Regions from separate parts of the Paenibacillus sp. S-12 genome, predicted to be linked through region 2. Evidence: a T-box and tRNA genes for the amino acid it is inferred to sense, from the RefSeq annotation. Region 2 holds a T-box; the other holds one or more tRNA genes.

Region 1 (11,541 bases), on a different contig from region 2:
ATGCTGCCAAGAAAAGCCTCTAGCCAGGTGAAGGTGCCCGTACCGCAAACCGACACAGGTAGGTGAGAAGAGAATTCTAAGGCGCGCGGAAGAACTCTCGTTAAGGAACTCGGCAAAATGACCCCGTAACTTCGGGAGAAGGGGTGCCTCGGTAGGGTGAATAGCCCGAGGGGGCCGCAGTGAAAAGGCCCAAGCGACTGTTTAGCAAAAACACAGGTCTGTGCGAAGCCGCAAGGCGAAGTATACGGGCTGACGCCTGCCCGGTGCTGGAAGGTTAAGGGGAGTGGTTAGCCGCAAGGCGAAGCTATGAACCGAAGCCCCAGTAAACGGCGGCCGTAACTATAACGGTCCTAAGGTAGCGAAATTCCTTGTCAGGTAAATTCTGACCCGCACGAATGGCGTAACGACTTGGGCGCTGTCTCAACGAGAGATCCGGTGAAATTTTAATACCTGTGAAGATGCAGGTTACCCGCGACAAGACGGAAAGACCCCATGGAGCTTTACTACAGCTTGATATTGGACTTTGGTACGGACTGTACAGGATAGGTGGGAGCCTGAGAAGCCTGAGCGCCAGCTTAGGTGGAGGCGCCGTTGGGATACCACCCTGTTCGTATCGGAGTTCTAACCTAGGACCGTAATCCGGTTCGGGGACAGTGTCAGGTGGGTAGTTTGACTGGGGCGGTCGCCTCCTAAAGAGTAACGGAGGCGCCCCAAGGTTCCCTCAGAATGGTTGGAAATCATTCGAAGAGTGCAAAGGCATAAGGGAGCTTGACTGCGAGACCTACAAGTCGAGCAGGGACGAAAGTCGGGCTTAGTGATCCGGTGGTTCCGCATGGAAGGGCCATCGCTCAACGGATAAAAGCTACCCTGGGGATAACAGGCTTATCTCCCCCAAGAGTCCACATCGACGGGGAGGTTTGGCACCTCGATGTCGGCTCATCGCATCCTGGGGCTGAAGTAGGTCCCAAGGGTTGGGCTGTTCGCCCATTAAAGCGGTACGCGAGCTGGGTTCAGAACGTCGTGAGACAGTTCGGTCCCTATCTGTCGCGGGCGTAGGAAATTTGAGAGGAGCTGTCCTTAGTACGAGAGGACCGGGATGGACGCACCGCTGGTGTACCAGTTGTTCCGCCAGGAGCATAGCTGGGTAGCTATGTGCGGAAGGGATAAGCGCTGAAAGCATCTAAGCGTGAAGCCCCCCTCAAGATGAGATTTCCCAATTAGTAAGACCCCTTGAAGACGACGAGGTAGATAGGTTGGAGGTGGAAGCACAGCAATGTGTGGAGCTGACCAATACTAATCGGTCGAGGGCTTATCCTAATTAGCCCCCAAAAAGTGACGTGAAGCGTTGCAGCAACACCGAATACTTTTCGGGGAGCCCCGGATGAAAATCTTAACACGAACTTTCGCATTCAGTTTTCAAGGTATGACCTTGAACTTTATATTGGCACTAAGCCAATGCTGTTTGGTGGCGATGGCGGAGGGGTTCCACACGTACCCATCCCGAACACGACCGTTAAGCCCTCCAGCGCCGATGGTACTTGGACCGCAGGGTCCCGGGAGAGTAGGACGTCGCCAAGCAATAAGAATAACCCACTAACTATTTTAGTTGGTGGGTTATTTGTTGTCCACAGCTTATCCACAACAATGAATAGGTATAATGTTGCAGAGATATGCACAGAGGGATAACTTTTTAAAGTGTATAATTTCTTATAAATAAGCTCTTCCATCCACATTTTCTGTTGAAAACGTGTTCATAACATAGGATAAGTCTGAGATATAATTTGATAATTCGCAAAATAACGAAGTTATTCACAGTGCAGCAAGGATTTACTTATCCACAGCGTTGATAAGTAGCAAAGATAATTGAATCGTATAGCATTTATTCATTGAGATTCAGTGCCTCATACAATATAGGCAAGCTAAAAACCATCTACAACTTATACACTCCAAGTCATAATTCTGTTCCTCACTTGTTTATATTCATCCATTAAAAGTTATGAAATCCTAATATTGATGTTTATATTTGCTTATGGAAATGAAGTTGTTTGTAAGCGTATTCCCTTACACATATTTCGATTACAAATGAAGCACTCGCTTTTGCAGAAGGAATTCCAAGAGAAATTGAATGCAGAACGGATGAGGGAAAATACTTAAACATTCATAGTTATGGATGAAATAAAAAGAGTTATCGAATTGCGTTATACAATTCGATAACTTTTTTTTGTGTGCGGGTAGAGAAGGAATATATAACAACAAATATCAGTTCCCAACTTGCATTCTGGCATAACTGAGTTGGTCGTTCGCATTTCATTTCTGATTTTATTCTTAAATTATATTCAGATCATGTTAAGTTGAATCTTATTTATTCAATGTTAGCATAAATATAGAACCCATATATTCATACATAGGAGGAAATAAAATGAACATGAAAAAAGTAATTCTAGCGTCTATGATCGTATCCAGTGTGTTAGTTGCCGTTGCAGGCCCGATTCCTGCAGGAGCCGAAGCTGCGCAAGAGCAGAAGCAAACGGACAATAAGAAGATTCAAATCGACCAGAAGCTGGCCGCCAAGCTGCAAAAAGCAATCAAAGTATATACAGGGGAAGAGATCAAGCTGAAGAAAGTCGGCGAGAAGATAGAATTATCTCCGAGTGCAAAGGTTGAATCCGTAGACGGAAAATACGCTATCCGTTTTAACATTGAAGGCGGTAAAATATGGGGGATTGATGAAAAGGTTACAATCGAAAAAATCAGTAAAGAGGATCAGGGGGTAATCTTGAAAGTGTTAAAAAAAGCATATGAAAATAAATCATATGCCTTTAATAAAGAAGTGATCATGCATCGAGGATATGATGGTGAAAAAGAAAAATTAGGTGTGAATTTATCGTATACGTTGACAGGGAAAGACTTTGATGTTTCCTTTTTAAAGGAAAATTCCACTAAAGAGCTAACAGGTACTGTTGGTGGTTTTAAGATACAGTTTACCAAGGAAGAGCTTGATCCGAAACTCCTGGAAACGGCAGCAAAAGCGACAAAAACGGCATTCAATCATGATTTTGAAGTTAAAGACGCTAAACTAATAAATGGTTTTAGATGGATACTTGAGGATAAGGATGCATTGATTGAAATTGAGAGGGGAGAGCTCACAAACGTATTTCATAAAACGCGCAAAGCGGTAACGACTAACAAAAAAATGACGGAAAAAGAGGCTAAAGACGTGGTTGCTCCGCTTGCCAAGGAATTATTCAATATGGACATTACCGGATTAGAAGTGAAGTGGGGCAGCTCATTTGAAAATTACTACTTCATTAAAGACAAAAAACCGGTTCTGAGGGCAGCACTGGACGCCGATAAGAACGTAGTGTCCATAATAGCAGGTGTCGGAGCATTATACGGATTCTGAATAAGACAGGTTTGAATATAAAAGAGTTATTGAATTCATGACGAAATTTGATAACTCTTTACTTTTGGATATTGACATTTCGTTTTTGATTTTATTATTAAATGAATACATAGGAGAAAATAAAATGAATATGAAAAAAGCAATTCTAGCAACTATGATCGTTGTCGTTCGCTTCGATTATAAAAAAGGTGCAGTATCGGGGGTAAACGGAACGATTCCACTCGATAAAATCAGTAAAGCGGCTCAGGAGAAGATCCTGAAAGCGCTGAAAGGAGCATACGCGAAGAAAACATACGTTCTTGATAAAGAAGTAGTTCTGCGTCGCCTTTACGATGGTAAAAATGAAAAACTAAAAGATGATTATTTTTCGTATCAGTTGACAGGGAAGGACTTTGAAGCAAATTGGGAAGTATGGGGTAAGGCGGAATTTGTGAGTAGAGTTGTAATAAAGCTTGCCAAGGAGGATATTGATTCGAAATCGTTGGAAATGGCAGCAAAAGCGATAAAAACGGCATTTGATCATGATTTTGAAATAACAAATGCCCAACTTCATTCTAATGGGGACAAGGTTCAAATGTTATTACTTAAGGATAACGATGTATCGCTTGAGATAGACAAAAAAAACGGAAAGGTTCTGAATGTGTATCATCATACAAGGAAACAGGTAACGACCGACCAAGAGGTTACGGAAAAAGATGCAAAGGAAGTGATCGATCCGCTTGCCAAGGAATTATTTAATATCGATATTTCGGGATATGAAGTGAAGTGGGACAACCTGTTTAAAGATTATTACTTTGTTAAAGACAAAAAAACGGTATTGAAAGCAGCGTTGGATGCTGATAAGAAACCGGTGTACATCATATCGAGCGGCTCAAGGTTAATAGTTGGAAATTAGACGTTGTCGCACTAAAAACAGTGCTCCAATGAAAGCCGCTGCTGGAAGAGCTGCGAGCCGTTATCGATAACTAGAAGTCAGTGAACGAAGCGGTAGCCGCGCAGGAGATACAGGGGCAAGAGGTACTCATAAAAGCTTACGGAGATCTGAGAAAAAGCCATAAAAGATGCTTCGTAAGCTTTTTACCCTTGAGTTTTCAACTAAAAGAATTACAGGGGTCATTGCAAACTGAGCTTGAACAAAGAGGGAGCTAGAAATATGTATAGCAGATGGAAACTTGCGATTCTGCTTCTGACGATCGTTTCCTTAATGAGCGGCTGCTTTGGCAAGAAGGAAGTGCTGGAGCCTTTGCAGCCAAGCAAAATCAAGGTGATCTATCAGGATGAGGAAGCCTTTTACCACGACTACGGAAAGTATTTTCATATGAAATATCCGCAGATTGAGGTCGAGGTTATCCCCGAGAGTCAGGTGCTTCTAAATCTCGGGAAAACGATTCGTGCAGAGGATTGGGATGCGGAAATAAAGAAGCTGTTGGAGAACTCCGGCGCGGACGTAATAAAGCTGGGTGATGCGAAAACGTTTCAATCATTTGCTGAAGCTGGCAGATTATACGAGTTGGAAGAAATGATCCGGCAGGACGACTATGATATGAAGGGCTTTTTGCCAGGGCTGATCGACAGAATCAAAAGCTTAGGCAACGGCAAGCTATATGGGCTTGCTCCTTATGTGGATAGGGAAGTTTTGTACTATAACGCAGCGTTGTTCAAGGAGCATCAAATCGAACCGCCGAAGAACAATATGACCTGGCAGGAAATGTTTGATTTGTCAGCGAGATTTGCCAATATCGGAAGCGGAGACAATAAGGTGTACGGGTTCTATGAATGGTATGGGAATATAGGAGCCATTTTGTACAAAATTGCCGATTCCTCCGGATTGAAGCTGCTCGACCCGAAGGGAGAGAAGGTGCTTCTGAACTCAGATGGCTGGAAAAAAGCAATCAAGCAGGTAACGGATGCTGTACGCAGCAAATCTGTATTTTTGCATCCTGAAGGCCAAATTTACTCTCAAAAACTTAGAGATCAAACTGCTATGACGATAGGTAGCGCTTACAAAACTCGGGAGCTTGTATTAACCAAGCAAGATTGGGATGTAGTTACGGCTCCGGTAGATCCTACGATGGATTCTTCATCCATTAGCTTTGCTCCCATCTATGCAATTGCGGCCGACTCAGCCAACAAGCGGGCAGCCTGGGAATTCGTCAAATTCGTGAATGGCGCGGAGATGGCGCAGGCCCGTTCGCGAACACTGGAAGGCAAGCTTCCTTCACGTAACGGTTATATGAAGGATATCAAGGGCAGAAGTACGGATGCATTTTATATGCCGAAGATCAGGCAGGAGAGCAGCCTTTATGAAAGTCTTCCATTCGAGTTCTTCAGGTTATTTTATAAACCGCTTCGTGAGGAGCTGTTAGCCGTCGTCGCGAACGAGAAATCAGTTGATGAAGCAACTGCCGCGTTGGAGGTAAAAGCGCAGGAACTGCTCTTGAAAGCGCGAGAATCTGCAAACAAGGATGAGGGAAAATAGGGAGAGTGTAGTACGTGTTGAAGAATGGGAAGACCGTCATTATGCTGCTGACGATCATGTCTCTCTTAAGCGGCTGCTTCGGAGAACGGTCAGAGCTTGCGCCATTAAAGGATGGCAAGGGGAAGATCAGGGTCGTCTATCAAGATGAAGATCGATTTTATAGTGACTACGGGAACTTCTTTAAGATGATGAATCCCGACATCGATATTGAGGTTATCAGTGAAGCAGAATTGTTCGACGAAGCCGAAAAAAACGAGGCATTCAATTTGACTGATGAAAAGAAAAAGCTGCTCGATAAAGTTAAGCCGGATGTGCTGTTTTTGAATGAAAGCATGTTCGAAGCCTTTGCTCAAGAAGGAAGGTTGTATGACATAGAGCCGGCCATCAACCAGGATCAATACAAGTTGGACGGATTTATGCCTGGTCTTATCGACAGGCTGCGGGCAAAAGGGAATGGGAAGCTGTACGGGCTTACTCCTTCCTTCGAAACGAATGTCATCTATTATAATAGCAACTTGTTCAAGAAGCATCAAATCGAGCCGCCAAACGGGAAAATGACATGGAAGGAGCTCCTTGATTTAGCAGAGAGATTTTCGAGCGTCGATTCGGGAAAAAAGCAAGTGTACGGATTGTATCAGACGAGAGGGGCAGCAAGTTTGATGTACGATATCGCCGCAGCATCGGCACTTAAACTGGTTGATGCGAAATCAGGCAAGCTGTTGATAGATTCAGATGGTTGGAAGGAAGCAATAAAGATGGCGACGAATTCCGTCCGCAATAAAGCGGCCTATGCTCCTCCCCCGTTGGAGGAGGGCGAGCAACTCGAAGGATACGAATATACCGGAGATTTGAAACAGTATAGCCGATCGAACGAATTGTTCTACATGGGCCAAGCGGCAATGACGATTCAGGCGCCGTGGTTTGCTTTCTTCTTGCGGGATATTACATATTACTCGAAGACACCGGAGATCGACTGGGGCATCGCAGCCGCACCGGTTAATCCTGCAAAGCCTGATGAATCGGCTTACGTGAAATTGTCGGAGATCTATGCCATATCTGCGGATTCTCCGAGCAAGCGGGCAGCTTGGGAATTCGTCAAATTCGTGAATGGACCGGAAATGGCGCAGGTTGCTGGGAAGGCAGTATACGCTAAGCTGCCTACGCGATCAGACAACTTCAAGGATTTTAGAGGGCGGGAAACGGATGCTTTTTACCTCCTGAAGCCAATGCAAGCTAGCAGTGTGTCAGATAAAAAAAGCATTCCACCGGGTTTCCAAGCTGAATTCGATTCGTTATTGTCGAATGCGCTGAAATCATTAATTGACAAAGAGAAAACGCTGGACGATGCAGTTGCCGATCTTCAGATCAAGGGGCAAGAAATGTTAGAGCGATTGCGGGAAACCAAGTAGGGGCAATAAGCGAATTAAGTTGAATCTAATTGTCAATGTAAGCATGAAGAGAGTACTCATATATTAATAAGTGGGAGGATATAAAATGAATCTAAAAAAAGCATTTCTAGCGTCTATGATCGTATCCAGTATGTTGGTTGCCGTGGCAGGCCCGATTCCAGCAGGGGCTGAGGCTGCGCAAGAACAGAAGCAAACGGATAACAAGAAGGTTCAAATCGATCAGAAGCTGGCCGCCAAGCTGCAAAAAGCTATCAAAGTATATGCGGGGAAAGAGATCAAGCTGAAAAATTTCGGCGAGAAGATAGAATTATCTATGAGTGCAAAGGTTGAATCCGTAGACGGAAAATATGCTGTTCGCTTTAATGTTGAAAGTGGTGGTATATGGCAGGTTGATGAAAAGGTCACAATCGATACAATCAGTAAAGAGGATCAGGAGAAGATCTTGAAAGTGTTAAAAAAAGCATATGCAAATAAAAATTATGTTTTCAATAAAGAAGTGATCATGATGCGAGACTATGATGGTAAAAAAGAAAAGCTAGGTGTGCCTTTGTCGTATCAGTTGACAGGGAAAGACTTCGAGGTATATTTCTTCAAAGAGAATACTCCTAAAATGCCAAAAAATGAAGTTAGTGCATTTACAATAAAGTTCACCAAGGAAGAGCTCGATCCGAAGTTGTTGGAAACGGCAATCGGAGCAATAAAAACGGTATTCAATCATGATTTGGAAGTTACATCCGCTAATCTAAGACGCTTTACATGGACACTTGAAGATAAGGACGTATCGCTTGAAATGGAGGAGGGAAAGGTCACTAACGTATTTCATAAAACACGTAAAGCGGTAACGACTAACAAGGGTATTACGGAAAAGGATGCAAAAGAATCGGTTGCTCCGCTTGCCAAGGAATTATTCAATATGGACATTTCGGATTTAGAAGTAAAGTGGGACAGCACCTTTAAAAATTACTACTTCATTAAAGACAAACAACCCGTATTGAGAGTAGCACTTGACGCTAATAAGAACATAGTGTTCTTAACATCAGGTGTCAGAGCGTTAAGTGGGTTCTGAATAGGGCAGGTTTGAATATGAAAGAGTTGTTGAATTGCATAGCGCAATTTGATAACTCTTTTAAATTTGGATATTCGCATTTAGTTTTTGATTTTTTTCTTAAATTATATTCATAGAAAGTTAAGTAAAATATTGGGATTTACGTGTTAGTATAGAAGGAAATATCCATACAATCATACATAGGAGGAAATAAAATGAATATAAAAAAAGCAATTCTAGCATCTATGATCGTATCCAGTATGTTCGTTACACTTGCGGGTCCGGCCTTTGCAGGAGCCGAAGCAGCAGGAGGAAAGAAGCAAGAACAAGCATCAAGCAACAGTGTTCAATTTGATAAAAAGGTTGCTGCCAATCTGCAAAAGGCCGTGAATCAATTTGCAGGGAAAGAAATAAAGTTGAAGTTCGAGAATGCCTTTAAACATCCATTTGATCTGGCGACGGTTCCTTCGGCAGACGAATTATACGAAGTAAATTTTAAACCAGGTACAGGGGAACTGATCAATATTAAGGGGATTCAATCTCTTGATAAAGTGAGCAAGGATGATCAAAAGGAACTGCTGAACAAGTTGAAAGGGATGTACGCCAAGAAAGCCTATGCATTTCATAAAGAGGTTCAAATCACTCAGAGTTATGACAAGGGGAAGGTTTACAGTACCCTTTATTTGCTAGAGGGAAAAGACTTCGTGATTTCTTGGATAAAATATCCACAGGAGCAATCAAAGAATAAAAATTATATTGGTGCAGCCGTTATCCAGGTAGACAAGAACGAGCTAGAACCGAAATTACTTAAAACGGCAGCGGATGCAGTGAAAACAGCTTTAGATCAGGAATTTGAGGTAAAGAAAGCCGAGCTTGGTTATTATGGTGGCATCAAAGTCACCAAAAATGATACGTGGAAGCTCAAAGGTGATCATATTACTCTGGCTGTTGAAGCAAAAACAGGAAAGATAGAGTATGTATATGACGTTGCGCGAAAACAAGCAGACAAGGCAGTAACAGAAAAAGAAGTGAAAGAAATAGCTGCGCCGATTGCCAAAAAATTGTTCCATATGGACATTCAGGGACTTGAAGTGAAATGGGATAAATCAGCACGTGATTTCCGTTTCGTTCAAAATAAAGAGACAAAAATGTCAGTTGCATTGGATGACGATAAAAACGTAGTGTACATGTTTTCCGGGTTGAGAATGCTTATGGAAAAATGAAGTGAATGTGTATAAAAAAAGAGTTATCAAATCGCTTAACGCAATTTGATAACTCTTTTTTGTCGTATACCGATGGCCGGACTCGAACCGGCAAGCCTCTCGGCACCGCATTTTGAGTGCGGCGTGTCTGCCAATTCCACCACATCGGCAAATGATATGGGGCGATCGAAGGGAATCGAACCCTCGAGTGTCGGAGCCACAATCCGATGCGTTAACCACTTCGCCACGACCGCCATATTATTTGCTCAACAGAACCTTAATTTAGCATACATTCATATCATTTTGCAACAAGAAAAATATACCAACAACATTTCTCGTAACTCGTTCGTCTTCTATTTCATAGATAAGGCGTTTTCTGTTTTACTTTCACTCTTTTCTTTCATCATTGTAAGCTGGCTGCAAGTCAATTCGATGTCATGGCATGCGGTCAACGTATACACTGTACGTAAGGGTTGTGTTTCAAATCTGAAAATAGCTCTTACATATAAGAAGGGGAGGCGGTTACGAATGAAAAAACAAAGAAAAGGACATCTGGTTCACGCATCGGTATTTATGCCTCTTCCTGCTCAGGAGACAACTGCACATCGCAAGGTACCGAATGTGATGCAAGATAAGCCTCATATTCATTTTCCTAATAAGAAAGAATCCACTATGCTGCATGAACAATCTGAGACAATCGCACAACCTGCCCATACGCCACAGGGAATGAAGTGGAAGCGTTGGGTCATATATAGCTTGCTCGTTGCAATTCTTACTCCGATTATCGGATGGGTTGGAATGGCGGCAACAGGCACAGTATGGATCGATCAAGGCAAGCTCACCACGTTCCGTGAGCAAATTGCATTGGAAGCAACAACGGCCAATGGACAGCGCATGGTTCAGCTCGACCATATGGCCCCCTTTATTCCGCAAGAGCTAATGGCCATTGAGGATCATCGCTTCAAGCTGCATCCTGGCATCGATCCGATTGGACTGGCACGGTCGGTTTGGATTAATGTGACGAAGCAGCAGAAGGCACAGGGAGGCAGCACGATTTCGATGCAGTTGGCGCGCAACCTATTCTTAACGCATGATAAGACATTTTCCCGCAAAATGAAGGAGATGACGATAGCAGCCAATCTGGAGTTGAATTATAGCAAGCAAGAGATTCTAGAAATGTACTTGAATAAAGTATATTTCGGACATGGACAATACGGGATCGAGAATGCAGCACGTTATTATTTCGGCAAAACAACCCGAGTGAATGGTGACCTCCCTACGATTAACAAGGCAGAAGCAGCCATTCTCGTTGGATTACTCAAGGCACCGGAGCGCTATTCCCCAGCGAAGAATATGAAGCTGGCTCTCCAGCGGCAGTATGTTGTATTGAAGCGCATGACGGATCTCGGCTGGATGACAGAGGCAGAGCGTCAAGCAGCGCTGAAGTCTCCAATTGGAATCGTAGATCACACGAATAAGAAATAACCGAACATAAGAAAGAGACACACAGGATCAAGCTTAGTAGGGTTACGGTCGGTGTGTCTTTTTTGCTGCACGAAAAATATAGGATGAAATGAAATATTGATCGGTAAAGGCATATATATATTAATCGGATTGCATGAAAATGATTTGCAGCTTAGAAAGTGAATTGCTTTCTAAATCAGATGCGGGAGGATTGGAAATGAAAAAGAGATTTGCAAAGGCAGCTTTTTCTTTAACCCTCATTTTTGCATTTGCTGGAACTGTACATGCAGCAACGCCGGAAAACCCATGGAAGTTTAATTCAAATCATATTCAGTATTACAACGATGGATCGAATTCGTTTTACGAGGGGATCTGGAACACGGGCGCCAGTCGATGGAATGGGACGGGAAGCGTATCGATGGGAAAAGGAACGAAATTTGATTTTCGGACAGGGAATAAAAAGGTTTCGCCAACGAAAGACAATGATTGGGACGGCATTTGCTATACGACATACGCCAATGGAATTGCCACAAAAACGC
Region 2 (11,541 bases):
GAACAATACATGGCGCGACGCGGTAGTATACCGTCCGCTCAAGATGGGAACCTTCGTTGTTGTGGACGGTGCGCCAGTTGGAGAAGGCGTGATCGGATTTCTGCATGAATCCCTGCGTCCGCGTCTGCTTCGTTTAGGAGAAGCAGTCCGTGTTCGTATTACGCATGTTCGTGAGGATGGTCGAGTCAATGTTACGATGGCGGAGCGCAAGGAAGTGGGCATGGATCAAGATGCGGAACGCTTGTTCACCTTCTTGAAGGAGCGTCCGAATGGTACAATGCCTTATTCTGATGAAACGCCGGCTGATATTGTGAAGCAGCGCTTCGGGATTAGCAAATCTGCATTCAAGCGTGCCATTGGACGTTTGATGAAGGCAGGAATCATTCGTCAGAAGGGGAACTGGACGGAACTGACGGAAGCCGCTTCTGCGATGGATAAGGAGCAGCTTCACAAGGCTCTCGAGGCTGCACAAGCCGAGGCACGGGAGGCGCATAAGATGCGCTCTCGCGGCAGCGACAATGCACGATAGGTTGTTCGCCATCAGCCAATGTGGATGATGGGAGATTAGAGCAGCTCCAGCAGGGGAAGTGAAGATGGATGATTTCTTATGGACGTATAGCTGAGGTCTATGATCGATTAATGGGAGATATGCCGTACGAGCAATGGGTCTCCTTTGCCAACCAAGCTTGGGAGCGCTTCGGGAGCGGAGAGGTGCGTTCAATCGTTGACCTTGGCTGCGGAACAGGGAGTACGGCTATACCGTTAGCCAAGTTAGGTTATGATGTTATCGGCATCGACATTTCTGAATCTATGCTGTCTATTGCAAATAACAAGTTGTTGGAGACGGGGCCGATTTTAGGAAGTGTTCGCTGGGCTCATCAGGATATGTGCGCGTGGACAATGCCTGATGAGGCAGATGCGGTCGTTTCTTTTTGCGATAGTTTGAACTATGTGACTGAAGAGGAAGACGTGAAGCGTGCATTTCAAGCTACGTTCAATAATTTGAAATCTGGCGGCTTGTTCTTGTTCGATGTACTGCATGCTCGTCAGTTTGAGGAGTATGCCGAGACGCAGCCGTTTGCATATGATGATGAAGATGTTTCATACCTCTGGTTCTCGGATTATGACGAAGAACGCCAAGAGATTGAACATCAATTAACTTTATTCGTTCGCCAGCAGGGCGGAGAACTGTATGAACGGATTGACGAGATACATGTAGAGCGAGCTTACGATCCGAGTTGGCTGGAAGTTATGCTGAAGGAAGTCGGCTTTGACCGTGTCGAGCAATTTGCGGATTTTGCATGGCAGTCTCCAGACGACGAGTCACGGCGAATATTTATGATCGCTGTGAAGCCTTAAATAAATAATGGTTGTACATAATCCTGATGCGATGTTACATCATTATGTCTGTTTATGTCTGTCGTAGCATGTGAAATCTGGTGATACGTTTTCATTATAAGGCGAACAAACAAGAAAGTTTTGGAGTTGCTTGGCGATCATTGACAATAAGTAAATTTTTCATTATGATATAGCTACTTGCACCTATTTGGTGCACAATAATCACATTGAAGCTGAATAGGTAGAATGGAAAGACTTCGAAGAGGAATAGTACCTTACGATCCATCTTCAGAGAGCTGGCGGTTGGTGCAAGCCGGTAATGGAGTAGAAGCGAACTCACCTCAGAGTCGCGCAGCAGAATCGGGAACGTTAAGCTGCGACGTTTCACCAGCGTTAATGGTGTAAAGGGAGTGGATAGCAAAGCATGCTGTCCGCTAACTAGGGTGGTACCACGGGAATAATGCCTCTCGTCCCTAGCGATATTCGCTAAGGATGAGAGGCTTTTTTAATCACATTTATTCATTGCCGCAAGCAGGACGGACATGCGCGAGCAGCCGTTAAGGCATCGTAGGAGGATTAATTATGAGTCAAGAAGTGAAGCAGCCGCATGGCTACGCGCCACAGCAGATTGAGCCGAAATGGCAATCCTATTGGGATGAACATAAGACATTCGCAACGACAGAAGACGAAAGCAAGCCTAATTTCTATGCGTTGGATATGTTCCCTTATCCATCTGGAGCGGGTCTTCATGTAGGGCATCCGGAAGGTTATACGGCAACCGACATCATGTCCCGTTACAAGCGTATGCAGGGATATAACGTCCTTCATCCAATGGCATGGGATGCATTCGGCCTTCCAGCTGAGCAGTATGCCATTGATACAGGACAGCATCCGCGTGAATTTACGGTGAAGAATATTGACAACTTCCGTCGTCAGATTAAGTCTCTCGGCTTTTCATATGACTGGGATCGTGAGTTCAGCACGACTGATCCGGAATATTACAAGTGGACACAGTGGATTTTCATCCAGTTGTACAAGAGAGGCCTGGCATATGTAGCTGAGGTACCGGTTAACTGGTGTCCAGCACTTGGCACGGTTCTTGCCAACGAGGAAGTTATCGATGGCCGCTCGGAGCGCGGTAACCATCCAGTTATACGAAAGCCAATGCGCCAGTGGGTATTGAAGATTACCGAGTACGCAGAGCGCCTGCTGCAAGATTTGGATGATCTTGATTGGCCGGAAAGCTTGAAAGACATGCAGCGCAACTGGATTGGCAAGTCCAAGGGTGCTGAAGTTCGCTTTGCAATCGATGGTCACGATGAGGAATTGGTTGTATTCACGACTCGTCCAGATACGCTGTTCGGTGCAACTTACTGTGTTGTCGCGCCGGAGCATGAGCTTGTTGATCGCATTACAACTGCTGAACAGCAGGCTGCCGTGAAGGCATACCAAGAGCAAGCAGCACGTAAGAGTGATCTGGAGCGTACAGATTTGGCGAAGGACAAAACGGGTGTATTCACAGGCAGCTATGCAGTGAACCCGGCGAATGGGACGAAGCTTCCAATCTGGATTGCGGATTATGTACTTGCTGGATACGGTACAGGGGCAATTATGGCTGTCCCAGGTCATGATCAGCGCGACTGGGAATTTGCCAAGCAGTTCGACCTGCCAATTATTGAAGTGATTAATGGCGGCAATGTACAGGAAGAAGCATATTCCGGAGACGGAGAGCATGTAAATTCGGAATTCCTGAATGGAATGGATAATGCAACTGCAATGGCGCGCATGATTGAGTGGCTTGAAGCAGAAGGCAAAGGCGAGGGCAAAGTGACGTACCGCCTGCGTGACTGGCTGTTCAGCCGTCAACGTTATTGGGGAGAGCCGATTCCGATTTTGCATCTTGAAGACGGTACGATGAAGCCTGTGCCAGAATCCGAGCTTCCACTTACCCTGCCGGATGTAGACCAGATTCGTCCATCGGGTACTGGAGAATCTCCGCTTGCGAATGTAGACGAATGGGTGAACACAGTTGATCCAGAGACAGGCATGAAGGCTCGCCGTGAAACGAACACAATGCCGCAATGGGCGGGAAGCAGCTGGTACTACCTGCGCTACATCGATCCGCACAATAACGATGAAATCTGCTCTAAAGAGAAGCAAAAGAAATGGCTTCCGGTCGACCTGTACATTGGAGGCGTAGAGCACGCGGTTCTTCACTTGCTGTATGCACGCTTCTGGCATAAGGTATTGTTCGACCTTGGCGTTGTAGATACGAAGGAGCCATTCCAGAAGCTCGTTAACCAAGGGATGATCCTTGGTACGAATGGTGAGAAGATGTCCAAGTCTCGCGGCAATGTAATCAATCCAGATGATATTGTGAACGAGTTCGGCGGCGATACACTTCGCATCTATGAAATGTTCATGGGTCCATTGGAGGCAACAAAGCCTTGGAATACGAACGGGGTAGAAGGCAGCTTCCGCTTCTTGAACCGCATCTGGCGCCTGTTCATTAACGAGGAAACAGGAGCACTGAACAGCAAAATCGTTGACGGAACGGATGGCGCAGACCAAGCCTTCATCCGTACATGGCACAAGACGATTAAGAAGGTAAAGGAAGACATTGAAGGCTTCCGCTTCAATACGGCAATCAGCCAATTGATGATTTTCATCAATGAAGCTTACAAGACAGATGTTCTTCCGCGCCAAGCGATGGAGAACTTCGTTCAATTGCTGTCGCCGCTTGCGCCTCATATTGCAGAGGAATTGTGGCAGCGTCTTGGCCATCAAGAGTCGATTACGTATGTTGCATGGCCGACTTATGAGGAAGCTCTTACCGTTGACGCAGAAGTTGAGATTGTAATCCAAGTGAATGGTAAGATTGTATGCCGTTCAAATGTAGCGGCTGATGCTGACGAAGAGGCGATGCAGCAAAAAGCGATGTCCCTTGCGAACGTTCAGGAAGCCATTGCTGGCAAGACGGTTCGCAAAGTCATCGCGGTCAAAGGTCGACTCGTCAACATTGTGGTCGGTTAAGTTCTTCGCCGAATAACTGGAATTCGACCTTATGCAGGTCCTCCTCGTATTTGGCATGGGTGACTTGAATGAGCTGCTGGAATACTCCTTCGAGCTCATCATCCAACAGTCGGAGCGCCTCGGCGGTTATGCCGCCGGGGACGGCTACCCGCTGTTTCAGATGCTCAAGGGTGAAACCGCCCTCGGTAAGCAGCTTGCCAGTTCCAAGCAGCATTTCGCTAGCTAGACGTTCGGCGTCTTTTCTTTCGATTCCTGTTACTTCAACAGCAGCGTCTACCCATTTTTGGACAAAGAAGGCAATGAATGCAGGGCCGCAGCTTGATATATCCGAAGTGATGCGGGTGAACTGCTCGGGAACCTGAACAGGTCGGCTAATTGACATCATCAGTTGTTCCAATAGCAGCCTGTCTTCTGTAAGGATTCTGCTGCCATACATACATAAGGATGCTCCGCTCCATACATAATTCGTGATACTCGGGATAATTTTCGCTATTTTACAAGTCAGCTGCTGTTCTAAATGGCTGATCAACACAGGGCTTGTTATCGATACAGCGATAAGTTCAGGTCTGACAAATGGCGCTATTTCATCCAGAACCGTTTTAAACTCCAAAGGCTTTACGCATATAAAGACAATATCGCTTTCCTGTACAGTTTCTACATTGCTGCTGGCCAGTTGAAACCCGGGATATTGTGCAGCAAGTTGCTGAATTTTATGTTTTGAACGATTGCTTGCGATAAGTTGAGATGATTCTAATGCTCCAGATTGAAGTAGTGCCTCAATTATCGTAGACCCCATGCTTCCCGTACCAATAAATCCGACTTTCAAGTACGTTCCCTCCCTTTGCCTCTGCCTATTCTGCACACGTCGTGATTATGTTCTCTTCGTATTCAATTTCTACGAACGCAAGATTATCAAGCTTATTGATCCATATGATGACATGGTTGACCATTATGCCGTCATTCGCTGACGAAGGGTGTGGGGACATGAAGCAAGGAAATAGGGAAGCTAAAGCACTACCAATGCGCTGGCTGCTAGCTATGGGCTTGGCCGTGATTGGTGTTGCGATTTGCATGTGGGTATGGGTGAAGCCGCAAGCAGTATTGGATGCAGGCACATGGACAGATCTGAATGAAGAAATTGAGTCTTTGATTGCCGCTGATGGAAAGCCAGCTCTGCTGAATGACAATACTATGCCATTGAAAGGGGGTAAAGGGGAAGATTGGGGATATAAGCAGCAACCTGCTATACAAGCTGACGTGAAGAAGAACAGCGGTATTGATACTGGGCAGCCGGACAACTCTGGAAGCTCAGAAACTTCTGCAACATCTGCAACTTCCCCTCCTTTAGTGGCAGCTGATGAACAACAGATCAAAAAAGATATTAAGGAGCAAGCAAATGTTTCAGGAGAAAAAGAAACTCCATCTCAGCTAATTAACATTAATACGGCTGATGCCTCAGCGTTAATGACGCTTCCAGGTATTGGTCCAAGTAAAGCGAAGGCAATTGTTGAATATCGTGACAAGATGGGCGCCTTCCGTCGAATTGACGATTTGATGAAGGTGAAGGGAATCGGAAAAAAGCTAATGGCTAAAATCCGGGATAAAGTCCGTATTGAGTAAAGAAGGAAATGTGTAGAATGTGACGTCTTTTGTTGCACGAATGCACAACCCTGCTTACAATAAGGATAATATACACATCATAGACAAAGGCAGAAGAATGGGGACTGGAGTTATGACAACGACTATGCGCAAAGACTGGGATACATATTTTATGGATATTGCCTATATGGTGTCTACACGCTCACGATGCCCTAGAAGGCATGTTGGCGCGTTGCTTGTACAGGGTAAGAAGCTGTTGGGTACTGCTTATAACGGCGCTCCGATGGGGGTTCCTGACTGCAGTGAGGCTGGCTGCATGATCGCAGAACAGTATGAGAAGGTTATCGTAGACGGTTCGGAGCAGATGGTCAAGAAGCAGCGCTGCATACGTACGATCCACGCCGAACAAAATTTGCTCCTGTTCACAGATCGGAATGATCGGGAAGGTTCTACGGTATATGTGACGGATCAGCCATGCTGGACATGTGCAAATATGCTTGCGAACAGCGGCGTTGTGGAGATCGTATATCATCGCCCTTATAAGAAGGACAGTGATAAGGTGGCGGCGATGATGGAGCACAAAGGAATTGTGTTCCGCCAGCTGCAGCATTATCATCCGCCAGCTGAATCAGTTATGGATGAGGTTCGCGAATAATTGAAAATGTTGAATACGGAAGAGGAAGAACCTCTGTACTCAAATCAAGTACTTTGTTGCGCATATGGAATGCGAACGAGTGAACTTGCGAGTACAGAGGTTTTTTTGCGTATTCGCAGCAGGAAGGAGTTCATATGCTGGCACGTCGGCCGTTAGTCGCTGCTGCATGTATCATTGCAGCAGGATTTCATCTGAGCGCAGTGCTGTCTAATGGAGAGGCTTGGGTAGCGGCATTCGGATTGACACTGCTGCTGCCCATCTGTGTAATTGGGAGCAAATGCAGCCGCATGCAGGCGATCGTCTATGCGCTGCTATTAATGTTTGCTGTGCTTTATTATCAATGGATCGTCAAGGCTGGCGACAGTGTATGGTCAGAATGGGAATCCCTTTCCCTTGTCGATCAGGAACAGGAATTGAACGGTGAGTGGGAAGGAATCATTTTTTCCCATCCAGAGATCGATGGAGACCGGATGCAGTTCCAACTTGCAGCAACAGGCTGGAGGACACCTGAAGTGTCTCGTATGGATCGTGTTCGGGAAATGCTGCTTGTTCAAGTTAAACTCTTGAGCAAGCAGGAGTTGAAGCTAGTGAATGATTGGAAACGTGGGCAACTGGTACGTATACAAGGCAAGCTGGATGTCCCCGGTGACGCTGGGAATTTTGGTGGTTTTAGTTATCGAGACTATTTGCGTACATTGCATATCCATTCAATCTTGAAGGTGTCTGGCTTGCAGCACATGCAACTGCATGTTTCACTTGGAACGATCTCTATCTATGAACCAATAGTCCTATGGAATCGGATGCTCGCCTATGTTGATCAAGGCAGGGAACGTTTGGCAAATATACTGCAGCACATCTACGTACAACCGCATAGCGGCTATATGCAGGGGCTTGTGCTAGGGACGCGGGAAGATATGGATCCGGATATTTATCAACAGTTTTCGCAGTTGGGACTGACCCATGTGCTCGCCATATCCGGACTGCATGTAGGTGTACTCATCGGAGCGTTATTATCGCTCTTACGCTTACTGCGAATCACCAAGGAAACGAGCATATCGATCACGATGGGATTCATCCCAATATATGTATTGATGACCGGAGCCTCTGCGTCTGTCATACGGGCAGGTATGATGGCGCTTCTTGCACTGTACGGAGCAAAAAGGGGCTGGCTGAAGGATGGTCTTCATCTATTGGCGGCAGCCTTCCTTCTTATGGCGTTATGGGATCCCCGCTATGTGCTTCAGGTCGGATTTCAATTATCTTTTGTGGTTACGGCCGGATTGATAGTATTTGTTCCTCAAGTGATGAACATGTTAGGCTCACTTCCAAGAACGATATCCAGTGCAATCTCTGTGACGTTAGTCGCACAGTCTGTATCACTGCCTCTAACGGTATATTATTTTAATCAGTTTTCACTGTTATCATTTCTAGCTAATTTTGTGATCGTGCCCTGTATTAGTCTTATTGTACTACCTTTAGGTTCCATGTCCTTACTTATCGGTTCCGTATATGAGCCCTTAGCGAAACCGGTTGCGTGGCTCGTTGAACACTTGAATGAGTTCACGTTCCACTTGGTTCACTGGCTGGCGCAAATCGAAGGAGCTACGATTATATGGCCAACGCCTCCATTGTGGTGGATTGTTCTTTACTATGTGATATTCGCCATAGCACTTGAATCTGTACGCCGCTGGTCGGCAACTAGACAGATTTACAAGAGAGGCAAGAATGCGGCAGTTCATCATGGGGATGAAACACAGCCGCTTGATTTCATCGAGCTTCCGATTAGAGGGGGACGATATCAGGGGATCGGAGCATTTGGGGCTGTTTTCATTTTTGGATTCGTGGTGGTGCAGGGATATACTTGGAGCCGTCCTGATGGTGCAACGGTAAGCTTCATTGATGTTGGTCAGGGTGACAGTGTTCTGATTTCGACTGCAACAGGCAAGCATATGCTGATTGATGGAGGAGGGACTGTGAATTTCCGCAAACCGAATGACCATTGGCGGGAACGAAGGGTACCATTCGAGGTAGGGGAAAAGGTTGTTGTCCCCTTATTGAAGCAGCGAGGAATCAGGGAGTTGGATGTCGTTCTGCTTACCCATGCTGATCAAGATCATGCCGGCGGCTTGCAGGCCGTGTTGAAGCATATTCCCGTGAAGCAGTTCATTATGAATGGGACATGGAAGTCTTCTGTTTTTATGAACAATTTATATGGTACAGCTATAGATAAAGGGATTCCAATCCGTAAATGGGAAGCGGGACAGCGCTGGAAGTTGGATCAGTGGAGTACGTTAGAGGTTTTGTATCCGTACCCATCATCAAATTCTGATTCTTCTCTCCAATTGGAGAACAATCAGAATGAGGCGTCCCTTGTCGTACAGGTAACACTTACACACCCAACCAGTGGTGAACATGCGGTATTCATGCTGACAGGTGATTTGGAGGCCGATGGAGAGAGACAAATGTTGCAATATGTTGCAGAGAGGTCGCCGAGGGTTATTGATGTATTGAAGGTAGCGCATCATGGCAGCAAAACCTCTACTACCCCAGAATGGATAGAGCAATGGCACCCCAAAATCGGAATTATTTCAGCGGGGCGAAATAATCGATATGGTCATCCACATCCGAAGGTGTTAGATACGCTGCGTGATGCGAGGATCCCAGTGAAGCGTACAGACATAGAGGGGGAAATTCAATTCAAGCTGACATCAGGTGGTTTGAAGGTTAGAGCGAAGCGTGATAGGATACATTTATAGATTGGCGCGGGAAGCACGTCATATAAGGCGTGCTTTTTCTTCTTTCCTGTAGCTTTCTTCTATTTTTTAAGTTTCATTACATTGTAATATCCTTTTCAAGGTGTTGTTTGCTATGCTAATGTTGGATTATTGAAAAAAAATTCACGTATCAAGATTATTCTACAAATTGGTAACGATCATCTGCAACCATTTCAGACGTTCTCACGTCAATGGATATGCAAGAGAGGGGGATCAAGGTGGTAGAGCCAGGACTCATTCGATCCGCTCAGTCTGGCGATAGAGACGCGCTTATCACTCTTTTGCGGGAAATCGAACAATATGTGTATCGAACTGCTTATTACATACTGAATAATGAGCAGGATGCACTGGACGCGTCCCAAGAGGCCTTAATCCGGATATATACTAAAATTCAATCGTATGAGGAGAAAGCACAGTTCAAAACTTGGGTACAGCGCATCGTAACGAATATTTGCATTGACAAATTCCGTCGTACGAAGCCAACTGTATCAATTGAGGAGCATAACCTCACATTCCTTGGGAATGAAAGCGTGGAGCGTGAGGTTCTATCTTCCCATGCAGCGCAGGATATACGAGAGGCGATAGAGCAACTGCCGGAGCATCATCGTGCTGTTGTTGTGCTTCGCTATCTGCAAGACTTCTCGTATAACGAAATTGCTGAAAGTTTGAACTTGCCTCTCAATACGGTGAAATCATATCTATTCCGCGCCAGACAACAGCTGCAGACAATGCTGCAAGATTACGAGAAAGGTGGTGTGCGAGGATGAACTGTTCAGAGGTGATGGAACTTATGCAGCGGAGATTGGATGGAGACATAAACGATACGGAACAGCGCCTTCTGACTGAGCATATTAACCATTGCCCCGCCTGTAGTGAAATGGCTGAGCGATTGGAACGGCTCCATATGGAATTAGTTCAGCTGCCTAAGGTCGAGCCTAAATTCAGCCTAGTTGATGCAATTATGCCTACGCTTGATTTCATAGATCGAGACGAACAGTTGGCTGCGGTCGAATCAAATGTAGAACCTTATCCGCATGAGATGAAGGCAGTGAGCCCAGTAACGAACGATAAGTCCGAAAAGGAACGTATCGATAAGGATCGTTCGCAGCCTCAGGCTGCTCAGCGGTGGTTCGAACGAATCCGTTGGCGTGCAACAAGCGCTGTCGTAGCAGCGGGGCTTGTGCTAGGACTGTTTATTGTGAATTTCAAGCCGCCTACAGTCGAACAGGCTGGGGACTTTGGCGAGCTGGGAAAAGAGCAATTGATGCAATCAGAAGCGATGGATGAATCACATGGCCCTCAAGAAACTAAATCGGACTCTAGTTCGCCGGTGAAGGAGAAGCCAGCGAATAACGATCCACAGAACAATCAGCCTGACTCTTCTGCCTATAAGGCGCCGGATGGAACGGAAAATAAGGATCTTAAGGCGTCAGAACAAGGTGTTCAGGAATATAAGGCAGGCTCCGCGGCTCGGGAAAGTTCGAAGACAGAGGCAGATTCTAAAGGTAAGTCATCTCGTCGGCAAAAGGAGCGAGAGATAGCCTCAACAGATCAACCCCCTGTAAAAGGCGGACAGCCGAAAACGGATCTGGATAAGGGCAAGGTTCCAGCTAAACAAGAGGGCAAGAAGGAAGATGCTAAGAAAGATCAGTTGCAAAAAGATACAAAACAGACTCCGGCAGAAGAGCCGCCGAAAGAAGATACAAATCAGGTTCAAAATGATAATGGTTCAACTGAGGAGAAGCAGGTCAACAGCTTAGTTGGTCCTCCTTCGATTACGTCCACGGCTGAAGCAACGGCACCGAACGGCAGCCTTATGGCGACTTGGGACAATGGGCAGTTACTGTTGTATAAGTTAACTGGACAGGAACGTACCAAGCTGCAGACAATTGCACTGGCAGATAAGCCAACAGAGCTTTTATGGTCTGCTGATAGCTCGAAGCTGACGATTGTGACCGCAGCGGAAGATGGAAAGTCAGTTAAGCAGCAATATGAGCTGAAGAACGAATCGCTCGAACTGGTTAAGGATACTGAAAATCAGGAAGAGCGAGAAGTGATCGAGGGTTCCGTTCAGCAGCAGTAATAAAAAGGGCAGACATGCAGGGCGTTGATGCACACATTAGTAAGGCCTTGCGTATATTA

The links. The T-box of region 2 lies ahead of leuS (leucine--tRNA ligase). A T-box ahead of a tRNA ligase gene usually reads a tRNA of that ligase, here a tRNA-Leu.
Region 1: it encodes a tRNA-Leu, which carries the amino acid that the T-box ahead of leuS (leucine--tRNA ligase) is inferred to sense. The anticodon was not compared.

The regions. Positions count from the first base shown of each region.
Region 1 is NZ_JASIUF010000002.1:1,218-12,758, forward strand. Features, by position in the region: partial or broken rRNA gene NO352_RS00020 (23S ribosomal RNA) at 1-1,317, shown strand, start outside; rRNA gene rrf (5S ribosomal RNA) at 1,462-1,578, shown strand; gene NO352_RS00030 (hypothetical protein) at 2,420-3,403, shown strand; gene NO352_RS00035 (hypothetical protein) at 3,441-4,298, shown strand; gene NO352_RS00040 (ABC transporter substrate-binding protein) at 4,557-5,882, shown strand; gene NO352_RS00045 (ABC transporter substrate-binding protein) at 5,897-7,291, shown strand; gene NO352_RS00050 (hypothetical protein) at 7,377-8,357, shown strand; gene NO352_RS00055 (hypothetical protein) at 8,552-9,559, shown strand; tRNA gene NO352_RS00060 (tRNA-Leu) at 9,627-9,708, opposite strand; tRNA gene NO352_RS00065 (tRNA-His) at 9,717-9,792, opposite strand; gene NO352_RS00070 (transglycosylase domain-containing protein) at 10,067-11,023, shown strand; gene NO352_RS00075 (matrixin family metalloprotease) at 11,220-11,541, shown strand, end outside.
Region 2 is NZ_JASIUF010000005.1:223,957-235,497, forward strand. Features, by position in the region: gene NO352_RS03845 (CvfB family protein) at 1-529, shown strand, start outside; gene NO352_RS03850 (class I SAM-dependent DNA methyltransferase) at 598-1,359, shown strand; T-box leader at 1,587-1,816, shown strand; gene leuS (leucine--tRNA ligase) at 1,921-4,371, shown strand; gene comER (late competence protein ComER) at 4,352-5,197, opposite strand; gene NO352_RS03865 (ComEA family DNA-binding protein) at 5,356-5,991, shown strand; gene NO352_RS03870 (deoxycytidylate deaminase) at 6,104-6,625, shown strand; gene NO352_RS03875 (ComEC/Rec2 family competence protein) at 6,760-9,381, shown strand; gene NO352_RS03880 (RNA polymerase sigma factor) at 9,618-10,166, shown strand; gene NO352_RS03885 (anti-sigma factor family protein) at 10,163-11,482, shown strand.